Regions from separate parts of the Acidovorax sp. NCPPB 3576 genome, predicted to be linked through region 1. Evidence: predicted binding sites of a transcription regulator. Region 1 holds the regulator's gene; the other holds the start of a gene.

Region 1 (7,493 bases):
CCATTGATTTAAAAGGATTTTTTCGTGCTTTATTTTTCATCAATCTGTCAAATTCACGGACTGGTGCCGCTTGGCGGGCCCTCGCAACCCAGTTGCCCACAAAGTTATCCACAGAAAATGTGGGTGGCGGCGCACGGTCGGAAGGTCGAGGATGGTCGAAACGTTCGGTCGTTTTACAGCGCGGACCATAACGCCAACTGGGCCATAATCGCGGATTGCTTCCATCTGCGCGGAGAGAGAATTGCTATTGATCATACAAGCCGCAGGCTGGCCGATCTGGCCTTTGATAGCCTGCTCCGTCCTGGCGCTGGCACTGGTTGTGGAGCGTTTCATCGCCCTCAAAACCGCGCGCGTTGCCCCTCCCAAGCTGCTGGACGAAGCCATCACCGTGTCCTCCCGCTCCGTTCCCACGCCCGATGTGGTGAATCAACTGGCACAGAATTCCGCTCTAGGGGAGGTTCTGGCCAGCGGGCTGCGCACGCTCAACAGCAATCCGCAAAGCACCGAGGCCGACGTGCGGGCTGCCATGGAAAGCTCCGGCAGGGCCGTTGCCCATCGCCTCGAAAAATACCTCAGTGCGCTTGCCACCATCGCGTCAGCTGCCCCGCTGCTGGGCTTGCTGGGCACGGTGATCGGCATGATCGAGATCTTCGGCTCCCAGGCGGGCGCCGGCCAGTCCGGCGGGGGCAACCCGGCCCAATTGGCGCAGGGTATTTCGATTGCGCTCTACAACACGGCGTTCGGCCTGATCGTGGCCATTCCTGCACTGATCTTCTGGCGCTATTTCCGCAGCCGCGTGGATGCTTACCTGCTGACCCTCGAATTGGCTTCCGAGCAATTCGTACGGCATATCAGCCGGCTGCGAAAATAAATGGTGCACACCCTGTCCGCAAAAGTCCCTTCGCATCGCCGTCAGCGCGCGATCAGGCGGACGGGCGGATTCGGCGCACGCCAAAAACATTGATCGGCTGAACGGACATGAACTTTCGATCCCGCCCCACCGAAGCGCCGGAAATCAACCTGATTCCTTTCATCGACGTGCTGCTTGTGGTGCTCATCTTCCTGATGCTGTCCACCACCTACAGCAAGTTCACCGAACTGCAATTGACGCTGCCAGTGGCCGATGCCGAGCAGCAGCGCGACCATCCCAAGGAAGTGATCGTGGCGGTCGCCGCGGATGGCCGCTATGCGGTCAATAAATCGGCAGTGGAGGGCAAGAGCGTGGAAGTGGTGGCGCAAGCATTGGCGGCTGCAGCCAGTGCCGGCAAGGACAGCGTCGTCATCATCAGTGCCGACGCCAATTCTCCGCACCAGGCAGTGGTGACGGTGATGGAAGCCGCACGCCGCGTGGGCCTGTCGCAGATCACCTTCGCCACCCAATCGACGGCCAGCGCCGGCAAATAGCCGCGATGGCTGCCGCCGGGCCGCAGCCGCCCTCTTCACACACTCAAACTGCCATAAGTTCAACCGCTTCCACACTCCATGCGGCCTGGAAGCGCCGTGGGCCGCTGGCGTGGATGCTCTGGCCGCTGTCGTGCCTCTACCGTGCAGCGGTCGCCGCGCGGAAATTGCTTTACCGGGCAGGCGTCCTTCGATCCGAGCGCATGGCGGTGCCGGTGATCGTGGTGGGCAACGTGATCGCCGGAGGGGCCGGCAAAACCCCGGTCACACAGGCCATCGTGCGGCACCTGGTGGCGCAGGGGTGGCGGCCTGGGGTGGTGTCGCGTGGCTATGGGCGTTCCACCGACGACTGCCGCGAGGTGCATGCGGACAGCAGCGCGGCCGAAGTGGGCGACGAACCGGCGTTGATCGCGCGCAGCACCGGCGTCCCCGTGTTCGTGGCGCGGCAAAGAACGCAGGCGGCGCGCGCATTGCTTGCGCGGCATTCCCGCACCGATGTGATCGTCTGCGACGACGGGCTGCAACATCTGGCCCTGGCCCGCGACATCGAGGTCTGCGTATTCAACGACGATGGCGTGGGCAACGGATTTCTATTGCCTGCCGGTCCGCTGCGGGAACCTTGGCCGCGTCCGGTCGATTGCGCGCTTTACGCCGGCCAGGTGCCTGGAGGCACGGCACACGCATTTGCGCTGACTCGCTCCCTCGCTGCTGATGCCATTCGCGCGGACGGCAGCACCATGCCCCTTGCGCAATTGCGCCACCACCCCTTGCACGCCGTGGCCGCCATCGCCAGGCCGCAGGAATTTTTCGCGATGCTGCGCGCGAAAGGGCTCACGCTGCAGCACACCAGCGCCTTTCCGGATCACTATGATTTTGATAGCTGGCAGCGCAATGAAATCCACGGCATGCCACTCATTTGCACCGAAAAAGACGCCACCAAACTGTGGCAGTCCCACCCGCAAGCGCTGGCAGTGCCTTTGCAGCTGGAAATCGACAGTGCTTTTTTCTCCCTGCTGGACGACCGGCTGCGGTCTGCCACGCATCGCTCGCTATCATCGCCCTCCGACTGACATTGAAGCCATAACCGCCATGGACCCCAAACTGCTCGAACTGCTGGTCTGCCCCGTCACCAAGGGCTCGCTTACCTTCAACAGGGAACGGCAGGAGCTTGTGTCGCGCAGCGCCCGGCTGGCCTACCCGGTGCGCGACGGCATTCCTGTCCTGCTCGAAAATGAAGCGCGTACCCTGACGGACGAGGAGCTGGAGGCGTGACCTCCCCCGCCACGCCATTCACTGTCCTGATCCCTGCGCGGCTGGCCTCCACGCGGCTGCCCGACAAGCCGCTGGCCGACATCGCCGGGCTGCCCATGGTGGTGCGCGTGGCGCAGCGCGCGGCGCAAAGCCGGGCCCACCGCGTGGTGGTGGCCGCGGACGACGCCCGCATCCTCGCGGCATGCCAGGCCCATGGCATCGACGCCTTGCTCACGCGATCCGACCATCCCAGCGGTAGCGACCGCCTGGCGGAAGCCTGCGAGCAGCTCGGTTTGGCAGGCGATGACATCGTGGTGAACGTGCAAGGCGACGAACCGCTGATCGACCCTGCGCTGATTAAAGCCGTCGCCGAGCTGCTGCCGGCCCGCACGGAGGCCAGCATGGGAACCGCGGCCCACGCCATCGAGGCTTTGGCCGACTATGCCAACCCCAATGTCGTGAAGGTCGTGCTCGATGCCCGCGGACTGGCGCATTACTTCAGCCGGGCACCCATCCCGCATGCACGCGACCATGCCGGCACTGCCTGGTGGGCGAACGGCACCGATGGCGCCTCGCCGGGCGTGCCAACAGGCTACTCGCCGCTGCGCCATATCGGCATCTACAGCTACCGCGCCTCGTTCCTTCGCCAATTTCCGGCCCTAGCCCCCGCACCGACGGAAGCCGTCGAGGCGCTGGAGCAACTGCGAGCCCTGTGGCATGGCCACCGCATTGCGGTCCACGTCACGGCCTCCGCACCCGGCCCCGGCGTAGATACACCGATGGATCTGGAACGCGTTCGCACACTGTTTTCGTAGGGATTTCAGAGTCCCCACCGTGTCAGGAAAGCGCGCGGACACGCGTGCTATCCTTGCCCGCGATCAGAGTGCCGCATCCCGGGCCGGAGGCAAGCCCGTGGCCAGTGGCGCCAGCCGAATTCAACACTTAGAGGATATCCATGAGACTGATTCTTTTGGGCGCACCCGGCGCCGGAAAGGGCACGCAGGCCGCATTCATCTGCCAGAAATACGGTATTCCGCAAATCTCCACCGGTGACATGCTGCGTGCGGCCGTCAAGGCGGGCACGCCGCTGGGTCAGCAGGCCAAGGCCGTCATGGATGCGGGCGCGCTGGTCAGCGATGACCTCATCATCCATCTCGTGAAAGAGCGCATCGCCCAGCCCGATTGCGCATCCGGCTTCCTGTTCGATGGCTTCCCCCGCACGATTCCGCAGGCCGATGCGATGAAAGCGGCAGGCGTCAAGCTCGACTATGTGCTGGAGATCGACGTACCCTTCGATGCCATCATCGAACGCATGAGCGGCCGCCGTTCCCACCCCGCCAGCGGCCGCACCTACCACGTCAAGTTCAATCCTCCCAAGGTGGAAGGCAAGGACGACATGACCGGCGAAGACCTCATTCAGCGCGAAGACGACAAAGAGGCCACCGTCAAGAAGCGCCTCGATGTGTACAGCGCACAGACCCGTCCTCTGGTGGATTACTACTCCAGCTGGGCGAAGGCCGATCCTGCGGGAGCTCCCAAGTACCGCGCCATCAGCGGCACCGGCAGCGTGGAGGAAATCACCCAGCGCGCGCTGGCCGCTTTGGCCAGCTGATCGGGCCAGCGGATTTCCGCCTGACGACCCGCACGGCACCGCCGCCGCCGTGCCCGAAACGCCCCGCCCGTCAGCGGGGCGTTGTCTTTTCATCGCTGGCGAGCGCGCGCCAGCAGTTCGAGCAGCAGAGTGATTCGGGCCTTCACCGGGCTCAGGCCCTCCGAGTGAGGCAACGTGTCTCCCGGTTTTGGCAGCACCCGTCCCAGCGCGCAACGGGTGGCCACGCGCACTTCCACTCCGCTCGCATGGGCGCGCTCCAGCGCACTTCCGAGGGCATGGTGCAGCGTGCCATTGCCCGTCGCCGCCACCACGATGCCATCCACGCCTTCCCGCACCATCAAATCGACGATGCGGCCATCCGCGCCGACATGGCTCGTGAGCACCTCGACCCGGGGCCAGACGAAGGTGTCGGCGACGTGCCGAAGGGCGCCTGGCTTTGGCACCGACGGGGCCGGCCAGCCACTGGCCAGGCGGACAGTCCCCTCCTCCACCCAGCCCAGCGGGCCTGCTTCTCCTGAACTGAAGGCATCCACCTTGTAAGGATGCACTTTCTGAACATGCCGCGCCGTGTGGATCGTGCCTGCCACGACGGTCATCACGCCCCGTGCCCCGGGCGTCGCGGCCAGGACAACCGCGTCGAGCAGATTCTGCGGCCCGTCAGGCACCATGGCGGAGGCCGGCCGCATGGCGCAGGCCAGCACCACCGGACGGTCGGCAGCCAGGACCGAATCCAGGAACCAAGCCGTCTCCTCCAGCGTATCCGTGCCGTGCGTAACGACCACGCCCCGCACGTCAGGGTCGGCCAAAAGTTGCGCGCACCGATGGGACAGTTGCCGCCATACGGCAAATTCCATGTCCTTGCTGTCGATCTGCGCGATCTGCTCGGCTTCGATCCGGCCGCCGGCTGCCTGCTCCAACCCGGGAATCGCCTCCAACAGTTGGCCGATTCCCACCTGGCCTGCGGTGTAGCCGATGTTGTCCCCCGCCTCCGTTGCGGTGCCTGCGATCGTTCCGCCGGTGCCAAGCACCACGATTTTTCCTGTGCCCACTTGCACGCTCCCAAAAACTGGTTAAAAATACAGTGACTGGATTAATAAACAGGCCTCTCTCTGCCTTTCCGTTCAGCACCGGAGTCACACATGTTCGACAGTCCCAAGCTCACCGCCCGCCAGCAGCAGATCCTCGATCTGATCCAGACCGCCATCTCCCGCACTGGAGCGCCTCCCACCCGGGCGGAAATCGCCGCCGAATTCGGCTTCAAGTCCGCCAATGCGGCTGAGGAACACCTGCAAGCGCTGGCCCGCAAGGGCGTGATCGAACTGGTCAGCGGCACTTCGCGGGGCATCCGGCTTCGCGGCGATGCCGTGCGTTCCATCAATGCCGCCCGCGGCACCCAGTTCAACCTCCCCATCCCCGGCCTGTCGCAACTGTCGCTTCCGCTGGTGGGGCGGGTGGCCGCAGGGTCGCCCATTCTCGCGCAGGAACATGTTGATCAAACCTACAGCGTGGAGGACAGCCTGTTCCAACACAAGCCGGATTACCTGCTCAAGGTGCGTGGCATGTCCATGCGCGATGCGGGCATCATGGACGGCGATCTGCTGGCCGTGCAATCGACCCGCGAAGCGCGCAACGGCCAGATCATCGTGGCCCGGCTGGGCGACGACGTCACCGTCAAACGCCTTCGCCGCACGGCCACCGCCATTGAGTTGCTGCCGGAAAACCCCGACTACCCGGTCATCACGGTGCACCCAGGCGAGCCTTTCGAGATCGAAGGTCTGGCCGTGGGCCTCATCCGCAACACCATGCTGATGTAGCCCGTCGCACACCGCCGCAGGTGGCGGGCGTCTGGCGGTCAGGGGCATGCAGTCCTGGCCAGCCAACCCTGCGGCAGTGTGTTTTCTTTGGCAATCCTGCCTGTGTTCAACCCCCTTGCACCTCGCTGGAGTTTTCACATGGGATTTGCCCTGCTCGCCTTTTCTTCCTTTTCTCAACCGCTGAATGCACTGGCGCGGTGGTTGCGAGCGCCCGCCTGTCGCCCTCTCAGCCCAGGCCAACAACAGAGGGCCGCATCAAGCCGGCCAAGCCGTGTCGTGGAGGTGAAGGCCGCTGTGGCCGCCGCCAGCACTGTGGCCATCGGCCCGGATTCCAGTGGCACGCTCCAACCGCCTTCGGCTTTGCGGAACGGGTCGGACACGCTGCCGTGCGCCGCTTCGGAGGGTTGGGCGGATCACATGCCGGGTGCGACTGCGCTCGCCCAGGCGCCCCGGCGCCTCGCGGTGGTTCGTCACCGGAAGGAGCGATTGGAGCGGCGCGACCTGCCAAGTCAGGCACCCATTCGCGAATGGTCCAGCACCAGTGCCAATGACGGCGCGGCATTCGCAGGCCTCAGCCGTCCACGGCCCGATGGACGCCCATTGCGGGTGCTGGATCGCCGCGGCCCCGGCGCGGCGGCGCGCGTGATGATCTCCGGTCGGATGGCGGATGTTTGTGCCGAGCTGGACCGCCTGGTGCGTGCCGAGGCGGCCATGCAGACGCCGCATTGAAGAACAGGACCGCCCTGCTGCCAACCGTGGCCCCGCCCTCCCTCAGCCCAAGCTTGCCTCGCCATGCTTTAGCTGTTCAGTTGCCCCCAGAGCTTGTCTAGCCGCTTGACGCTCACCGGCTGCGGAGTCCGCAACTCCTGGGCAAAAAAGCTGACCCGCAGCTCTTCCAGCAGCCAGCGCAGTTCCTGCATGCGCGCATCGACCGCGCCCTTGCGTTCGGCCACCAGGCGCCAGTAGCGCTGCTCCTGCGGGCGCAGTTCGGCCAGCTTGGTAGCGTCGCGCGCAGGGTCGGCGCGGTATTTGTCCAGGCGCAGCGTGATCGCCTTGAGGTAGCGGGCAAAGTGCGCCAGCTGCGTCCACGGTGCCGCGGCCAGGAACTGTTTGGGCATGAGGCGCTGCAGTTGCTGCTGTGCGTCCTGCACGGCTTCGGGTGCGTTCTTCGTGTCCTTGATCTTGCGGGCTGCGGCGGCGTACTCCAGCAAGATGGTGCCCGCCAGCCTTGCGACCTCGTTGGCGATCAGGGTAAGCCGGCCGCGCCCCTCGTCCACCCGGCGCTTGAACGCAGCCTCGTCAGTGGGCAGCGGCTCCAGCAGGAAAGCCCGGTCCAGCGCCACGTCGATGATCTGGCTGCGCAGCTCTTCCTGCGTGCCCAGCGGCATGTAGGCCACGGCCATCTTCTGCAGATC
Region 2 (7,493 bases), 1.3 Mb from region 1:
ACAGCTCCAGCGCCGGGCGCACGAAGCCGCTCACCAGGCGCACCGCATCGCGGGAGTTCAGCCGCTCCTTGATCTGGCCCTGGAACTGCGGGTCCAGCACCTTGGCCGACAGCACGTAGCTGGCGCGGGCGAAGACGTCCTCGGGCAGCAGCTTGACGCCCTTGGGCAGCAGCGAATGCAGCTCGATGAAGCTCTTGACGGCATTGAACAGGCCGTCGCGCAGGCCGCTTTCGTGCGTGCCGCCGGCGCTGGTGGGAATCAGGTTGACGTAGCTCTCGCGCACCGGATGGCCGTCCTCGGTGAAGGCCACGCACCAGGCGGCGCCCTCGCCTTCGGCAAAGCTCTCGTGGTGGCGGTCGGCAAAGCCCTCGCCCTCGAACAGCGGGATCACCGGGTCGGCGTTCAAGGTCTGGCCGAGGTAGTCGCGCAGGCCGCCCTTGTACTGCCAGGTCTGCGTCTCGCGCGTCTTCTCGTTCACGAGGGAGACCGACACGCCGGGCATCAGCACCGCCTTGCTGCGCAGCAGGTGCGTGAGCTCGCCCATGGGCAGCGCGATCGCCTCGAAGTATTTGCCGTCGGGCCACACACGCACCGTGGTGCCCTGCTTGCGCTCGCCGGCCGCGAGCGGGCGGGCCACCAGCGGCTCGGTCACGTCGCCGCCTTCGAACACCAGGCGGGCCACCTTGCCCTCGCGGTGGGTGCTGGCCTCCAGCCGCAGGGCCAGCGCATTGGTCACCGAAACGCCTACGCCGTGCAGGCCGCCCGAGAAGCTGTAGGCGCCGCCCGAGCCCTTGTCGAACTTGCCGCCCGCGTGCAGCCGGGTGAACACGAGTTCGATCACCGGGGCCTTTTCTTCGGGGTGCAGGCCGAACGGGATGCCGCGGCCGTCGTCTTCCACGCTGACCGAGCCGTCGGCATGCAGCGTGACCTTGATCTTCTTGCCATGGCCGGCCAGCGCCTCGTCGGCCGCGTTGTCCAGCACTTCCTGGATGATGTGCAGCGGGTTGTCGGTGCGGGTGTACATGCCCGGGCGCTGCTTGACGGGTTCCAGTCCCTTGAGGACGCGGATCGAGCCTTCGGAGTATTCGCTTGGCGGGGTGGAGGAGGGTTTGGCTGCCATGGGGGCGGATTGTAGTGCCGCAGGGCCGGATGGGCTGGATATAAACCCAGCCCCTTTCTGGTCGCAGCGGATGTCCGCCACGGAATCGGTCGCCAAGGCGCACGCGCGAATGGTCCGCCTTGGATACATTTGCCGGATGCCTCAAGACCCCAAAAAACTGTCCATGGTCCAGGTGCTGGTGTGCGGCGCCGCCATCGTCACGCTGTCCATGGGCATCCGCCACGGCTTCGGGCTGTGGCTGCAGCCCATCACCCAGGACATGGGCTGGACCCGCCAGTCGTTCGCGCTGGCCATCGCGGTGCAGAACCTCGCCTGGGGCTGCTTCGGCATCTTCGCGGGCATGGCGGCCGACCGGTTCGGCGCGTTCCGGGTGCTGATCGGCGGGGCGGTGCTGTACGGACTGGGACTGGTCGGCATGGCCCTGTCGCCCACGCCGGCGCTCTTCGCCTTGACGGCCGGCGTGCTGATCGGCGCGGCGCAGGCGGGCACCACCTACGCCATCATCTACGGCGTGCTGGGCCGGCAGATCGCGCCGGAGAGGCGCTCCTGGGCCATGGGCGTGGCGGCGGCGGCCGGCTCGTTCGGGCAGTTCCTGATGGTGCCGGTGGAAGGCCAGCTCATAGTGCGCCTGGGCTGGCAGGAGGCGCTGCTGGTGCTGTCCGCGATGGTGCTGCTGATCGTGCCGCTGGCCTTCGGCCTGCGCGAGCCCGGCTTTCAGGGCCGCGCCGCCGCCCAGCGATCGCAGACGGTGGGCCAGGCGATGGGCGAGGCGCTGCGCTACCCGAGCTTCCTGATGCTGACGGCGGGCTATTTCGTGTGCGGCTTCCAGGTGGTGTTCATCGGCGTGCACATGCCCAGCTACCTCAAGGACCACGGCATGTCGCCGCAGGTGGCCAGCTACGCGCTGGCGCTGATCGGGCTGTTCAACGTGTTCGGCACCTACATCGCCGGCACGCTGGGCCAGCGCAACCCCAAGCGCTACATCCTCGCCTTCATCTACTTCGCGCGGGCCGTGGCGATCAGCGTGTTCCTGCTGGTGCCGCTGTCGCCCCTGTCGGTGTACGTGTTCTCGGCGGTGATGGGCGTGCTGTGGCTGTCCACCATCCCGCCCACCAACGCCACGGTGGCGCAGATCTTCGGCGTGCAGCACCTGTCCATGCTGGGCGGATTCGTGTTCTTCAGCCACCAGATCGGCAGCTTCCTGGGCGTGTGGCTGGGAGGTTATCTGTATGACACCACGGGCAGCTACAGCTTGGTCTGGTATCTGTCCATCGGCTTGGGCGTGCTGGCCGGGCTGGTGAACCTGCCAGTCAAGGAAAGCCCGATCCACCGGGCGCCGCAACCGGCTTCTGCTTGAAAGGCGCTCAGGAACCATGCCATCCACCCCGCACCCCTCGCCCAGCCCGCAGCCGGGCCATGCCGGCGCCGTGCGCACGGCCCGCGTTCGCAGGGCGTGGGCGTGGGGTGCCGTCGGCGCGGCGCTGCTGACCGCCGTGTTCCTGCTGTATGCGGAGCCGGACTTCGTGGTGATGATGGCCGACCAGCTGTGGGCCTGCTTCTGAATATGGATCAAACCGCCTTCACGCCGGCGATTTCATTGCCATGGCAGCTACTATTTTCATAGCAAATGCCGACAACGCACGGCCTTGAGCCACCTTCGGAATGGGTCCGGCGCTGGGCCCACCTCGTGCCGCCCGGCGCCAGCGTGCTGGACGTGGCCTGCGGCAGCGGCCGGCACCTGCGCTGGCTCCACGGGCGCGGCCATCCCGTGACCGGCGTGGACCGCGACCACGAAGCGCTGGCGCCGCTGCAAGGCCTGGGCGAAATACTCTGCGCGGACATCGAAGCCGGTCCCTGGCCCTTTGCGGGCCGCACCTTCGGCGCCGTGGTCGTCACCCGATACCTGTGGCGGCCGCTGCTGCCCACGCTGGCGGCCAGCGTCGCGCCCGGCGGCGTGCTGCTGTACGAAACCTTCGCCGCGGGCAACGAAACCGTCGGCCGCCCGGCCCGGCCGGACTTTCTCTTGCGGCCCGGGGAACTGCTGCAGGCCTGCGCGGGTCTGTGCACGGTGGCCTATGAAGATGGCTTCCTCGATGCGCCGGAGCGCTTCGTCCAGCGCATCGCAGCGGTCCGGCCCCGCGAAGGTGCCGAAGGTGCCGCACCGGCGCGCCACCGGCTCGCACCGCCGCTCTAGTTAGAATGCTCCTTTACCCGTTTTCCACCGCGGACATGACCCCTCCCAGCTCTCTCACCGGCAGCATCGTCGCCCTCGTCACCCCCATGCACGAGGACGGCAGCGTGGACTATCCCACCCTGCGCCAACTGATCGACTGGCACATCGCCGAAGGCACCGACTGCATCGGCGTGGTGGGCACCACCGGCGAGTCGCCCACGGTGAACGTCGAAGAACACTGCGAAATCATCCGCGTGGCCGTCGAGCAGTCCGCCAAGCGCGTGCCCATCATGGCCGGCTGCGGCGCCAACTCCACGGCAGAGGCCATCGAACTGGCCCGCTTCGCCAAGAAGGTCGGCGCCGACTCGCAGTTGCAGGTGGTGCCCTACTACAACAAGCCCACCCAAGAAGGCCAGTACCAGCATTTCAAGGCGATCGCCGAAGCGGTGGGCGACCTGCCCATCGTGCTGTACAACGTGCCCGGCCGCTCCGTGGCCGATATGCTGCACGACACCGTGCTGCGCCTGGCGCAGGTGCCCGGCATCATCGGCATCAAGGAAGCCACCGGCAACATCGAACGCGCGCAATGGCTGATCCGTGATGTGCCCAAGGGCTTCGCCGTGTACTCCGGCGACGATCCGACGGCCGTGGCGCTCATGCTGTGCGGCGGCCAGGGCAACATCAGCGTGACCGCCAACGTCGCGCCGCGCCTCATGCACGAACTGTGCGTGGCGGCGCTCGCAGGCGATGTGCGCCGCGCCATGGAAATCCAGTTCCAGCTCATGCCCACCCACAAGCAGTTGTTCGTCGAAGCCAACCCGATTCCGGTGAAGTGGGCGATGCACCGCCTGGGCCGGTGCGGCGGCGCGATGCGCCTGCCCATGACTCCGCTCAGCCAAGGCAACGAAGCCGCGGTCGAAGCCGCCCTTCGCGCCAGCGGGCTGCTGTGATCCAGCCGCCCTGCCTGCCCCGCTCTCCCCAGACACCAAAGAGGATTTCCGCGTGAACGCTATCAACCGACTGGGCCTGCTGGGCCTTGCCATGGCCCTGTCCGCCTGCTCCGTCCTGGAGAACGACAAGATCGACTACAAGAGCGCCACCAAGGGGGCGACGCTCGAAGTGCCGCCCGACCTGAACCAGATCTCGCGCGATTCGCGCTATGCAGTGCCCGGCGGCGTGGTGTCGGCAGCGGCCTTCGAGGCCGGCCAGTCGCAAAAGCCTGCGGGCTCGGTGAATGCAGCCTCCCGCACCATCGGCGACGTGCGCATCGAACGCGACGGCAACCAGCGCTGGCTGGTTGTGAGCCGCCCCGCCGACACCCTGTGGGACCCGGTGCGCGACTTCTGGACCGAGAACGGCTTCGTGCTGGTGCAGGACCAGGCCAACCTCGGCATCATGGAAACCGACTGGGCCGAAAACCGCGCCAAGCTGCCGCAGGACATCATCCGTTCCACCATCGGCAAGATGTTCGACTCGGTCTATTCCACCGGCGAGCGCGACAAGTTCCGCACCCGACTGGAACGCGGCCCCAACGGCAGTACCGAGATCTTCATCAGCCACCGTGGCATGGTCGAGGTCTATACCTCCGCCCAGAAGGAAAGCACCGTCTGGCAGCCCCGTCCGGTCGATCCGGAACTGGAAACCGAATTCCTGCGCCGCCTGATGGTCAAGCTGGGCGTGAGCCAGGAGCAGTCCCGCGCCATCGCCGCCGCCCCCGCGCAGCAAGTGCCCACGGCCCGCATGGCACGCCAGGGCAATGTGCCCGTGGTCGAACTGGACGAAAACTTCGACCGCGCCTGGCGCCGTGTCGGCCTGGCACTGGATCGCACCGGCTTCACGGTGGAAGACCGCGACCGCGCCCAGGGTGTGTATTTCGTGCGCTATGTCGAGCCCACCGAGAAGAAGGACCCGGGCTTCTTCGGCAAGCTGCTGGGCCGCTCGTCGGATGCCGCAGCGCCGGTCAAGTACCGCGTCGTGGTGCGCAGCGTCGATAACAAGAGCACGGTGTCGGTGCTGAACGCAGCCGGCACGGCGGAGACCTCGGCCAACGCCGAGCGCATCGTGCGCGTGCTGACGGACGACCTCAAGTAACCGGACCCCAGGACTGCGTGCTGCGCTTCAAGAACCTGGGCAGCGGCAGTTCGGGCAACGCCACGGTGGTCGAAGGGCGCTGCGGCACGCAGGTGCGGCGATTGCTCATCGACTGCGGATTGGGGCCACGGCAACTGGCAGTGCGCCTCGGCGCGGCCGGGCTGTCGATCGATGACCTCGACGCCCTGTTCATCACCCACGAGCATTCGGACCACGTGGGCTGCATGGAGAAGCTGGTGGTCAGGCACCGCATTCCGGTCTGGATGAGCCATGGCACCTATACGGCCATCGGCGCACCGGATCTGGACGGGCTGCTGAACATTGCGCGCGACGGCGTGCCCATCGATCTGGGTGCATTCGAAGCCCTGCCCTTCACCGTGCCCCACGACGCCCGCGAACCCCTCCAACTGCGCTGCAGCGACGGCGCGACGCACATCGGCCTGCTGACCGATCTCGGGCATGCCACCGACCACGTGCTGGCCCACCTGAAGGGCTGCCACGCGTTGCTGCTGGAATCCAACCACGATCCCGACCTGCTCGCGGTCTCCACCTACCCGGCTTTTTTAAAGCGCCGCATCAGCGGCCTCTACGGGCACTTGGCCAACACGGTGGCGGCTGACATTCTGCGGGCCATGCAGCACAGCGGACTGAGCCGCGTGGTGGCGGCCCACCTCAGCGCACAGAACAATCGCCCCGAGCTGGCCCAGGCCGCCCTGGCCTCGGCTTTGGGCTGGGAGACGGCGCGCGTGGATGTCGCCAGCCCGGTCACCGGCTCCGACTGGATCGCCTGCGGCTAGAGATCGCAGGGACGATGCGCACACCACCGCCGGAACGCTCTGGAAAGGGCTTTGCCAGGCAGATCGTCAACCCCCCATCGTTGAACGGCGTAACAAATAAAAAAGCCCCGACCTGGTGGTACGGGGCTTTTGCCGATCTCCGGCACAGGGTGCCGAAGACCTGTGGAAGCGATTACTTGGCGGTGGAAGCGCCAGCCGCGGCTGCAGCAGCAGCGTCGGCAGCAGCCTTGGCAGCGTCGCCCGTGGGAGCGGAAGCGGCGTCGGATGCGGGGGCGGTCATGGCAGGAGCGGCTGCATCGGAAGCAGCAGGCGTCACCACGGGAGCGGGTGCTGGTGCGGGTGCTTCCACAGGAGCGGGAGCCGGTGCAGGAGCAGCGGCTTCTTCCTTCTTGCCGCAAGCAGCGAGAGCGACGGAGGCAACCAGGGCAGCCAGAACGAGAGAGTTCTTCATTTCAGTTTTTCCTATTGGACAGACGGATCTTGAATTGCCGCCATTGGCGCCCTCTTGCAGCGTGCTCTCTGGCGGTGCGTGGCGCTCAGGGGCGCCTTTTTTACTTCAACCGCAAATTATAGGGAGATTCCGTCAATACAGACTAACACTGACGGGACGTTTTGTTTCTCTTCAGTAAATCGCCAAATGGGCTGCGGCGCTCAAAGCCCCAGCGTGGTCGCGGGAAAACCGGGAGAACTCTTGCGCAGAAGCCACTCGTCGAGGGCCTCCCGCGCCGACAGGCGGCGCTCGGGCTCGCGGCCCGCTACGCCGGCACAGCGCTCGGGGTCCAGGCGCTGCAGCACCCAGGCATCGGACCACAGAACGCTGGGCAGCTCCAGGCGGTCCGCAGTGGGCGCGCGGCGGCACTCGATCACATGGTCCCACACGCCCCGCCACTGCACGAAGCGCGCATGGCGCCGCACCATTTCGTCGTACGTTCCGGCCAGCAAGGTCAGGCGCCGTCCACGGCGAGCCCAGGACTGCAGCGAGGCCACCACTTCGCGCTCTCCCAACGGCCAGTCGTGAAAGTCGAAATCGCTCAGCACGATTTCGCTCCAGCCCTCCTTCGCAGCGCACGCCAGCGCATCGCGCACCCATTGGCGAAAATCTTCCCGGCCGTTGAAACGCCCGGCAGGCAGTGCCGCCGCTGCGTCGGCATGGCGAGGGAATTCTTCGGACATCGGCAGCTCCTTCGTCACCGCCCTGCGCGGTCAATCAATCCGATGGCGACCAGGCATGTGCCCAGCCGGTTTCGCACCAGGACGACAGCAGCTCCAGCGCATCGTCGCTGGCGCGCGCCACATCACGGGCGTGCAGCAC

Evidence for each region. Region 1 encodes LexA, which represses DNA repair genes until DNA is damaged. Its sites were predicted from a motif close to ACTGTATNNNNATACAGT; they were not measured.
Region 2: a site for LexA is predicted at 1,154-1,171, ahead of M5C98_RS06665 (DNA topoisomerase IV subunit B). Genes of this name have one in related genera too.

The regions. Positions count from the first base shown of each region.
Region 1 covers NZ_CP097267.1:2,722,308-2,729,800, forward strand. Annotated here, with positions in the region: gene M5C98_RS12500 (MotA/TolQ/ExbB proton channel family protein) at 242-871, shown strand; gene M5C98_RS12505 (ExbD/TolR family protein) at 979-1,404, shown strand; gene lpxK (tetraacyldisaccharide 4'-kinase) at 1,410-2,471, shown strand; gene M5C98_RS12515 (Trm112 family protein) at 2,491-2,673, shown strand; gene kdsB (3-deoxy-manno-octulosonate cytidylyltransferase) at 2,670-3,467, shown strand; gene adk (adenylate kinase) at 3,608-4,264, shown strand; gene M5C98_RS12530 (asparaginase) at 4,354-5,319, opposite strand; gene lexA (transcriptional repressor LexA) at 5,404-6,078, shown strand; gene M5C98_RS24710 (hypothetical protein) at 6,217-6,807, shown strand; gene hrpA (ATP-dependent RNA helicase HrpA) at 6,876-7,493, opposite strand, start outside.
Region 2 covers NZ_CP097267.1:1,412,941-1,420,433, reverse strand. Annotated here, with positions in the region: gene M5C98_RS06665 (DNA topoisomerase IV subunit B) at 1-1,120, opposite strand, end outside; gene M5C98_RS06660 (MFS transporter) at 1,257-2,477, shown strand; gene M5C98_RS06655 (hypothetical protein) at 2,494-2,682, shown strand; gene M5C98_RS06650 (class I SAM-dependent methyltransferase) at 2,748-3,314, shown strand; gene dapA (4-hydroxy-tetrahydrodipicolinate synthase) at 3,350-4,243, shown strand; gene bamC (outer membrane protein assembly factor BamC) at 4,296-5,384, shown strand; gene M5C98_RS06635 (MBL fold metallo-hydrolase) at 5,402-6,181, shown strand; gene M5C98_RS06630 (hypothetical protein) at 6,354-6,632, opposite strand; gene M5C98_RS06625 (hypothetical protein) at 6,833-7,354, opposite strand; gene M5C98_RS06620 (cupin domain-containing protein) at 7,389-7,493, opposite strand, start outside.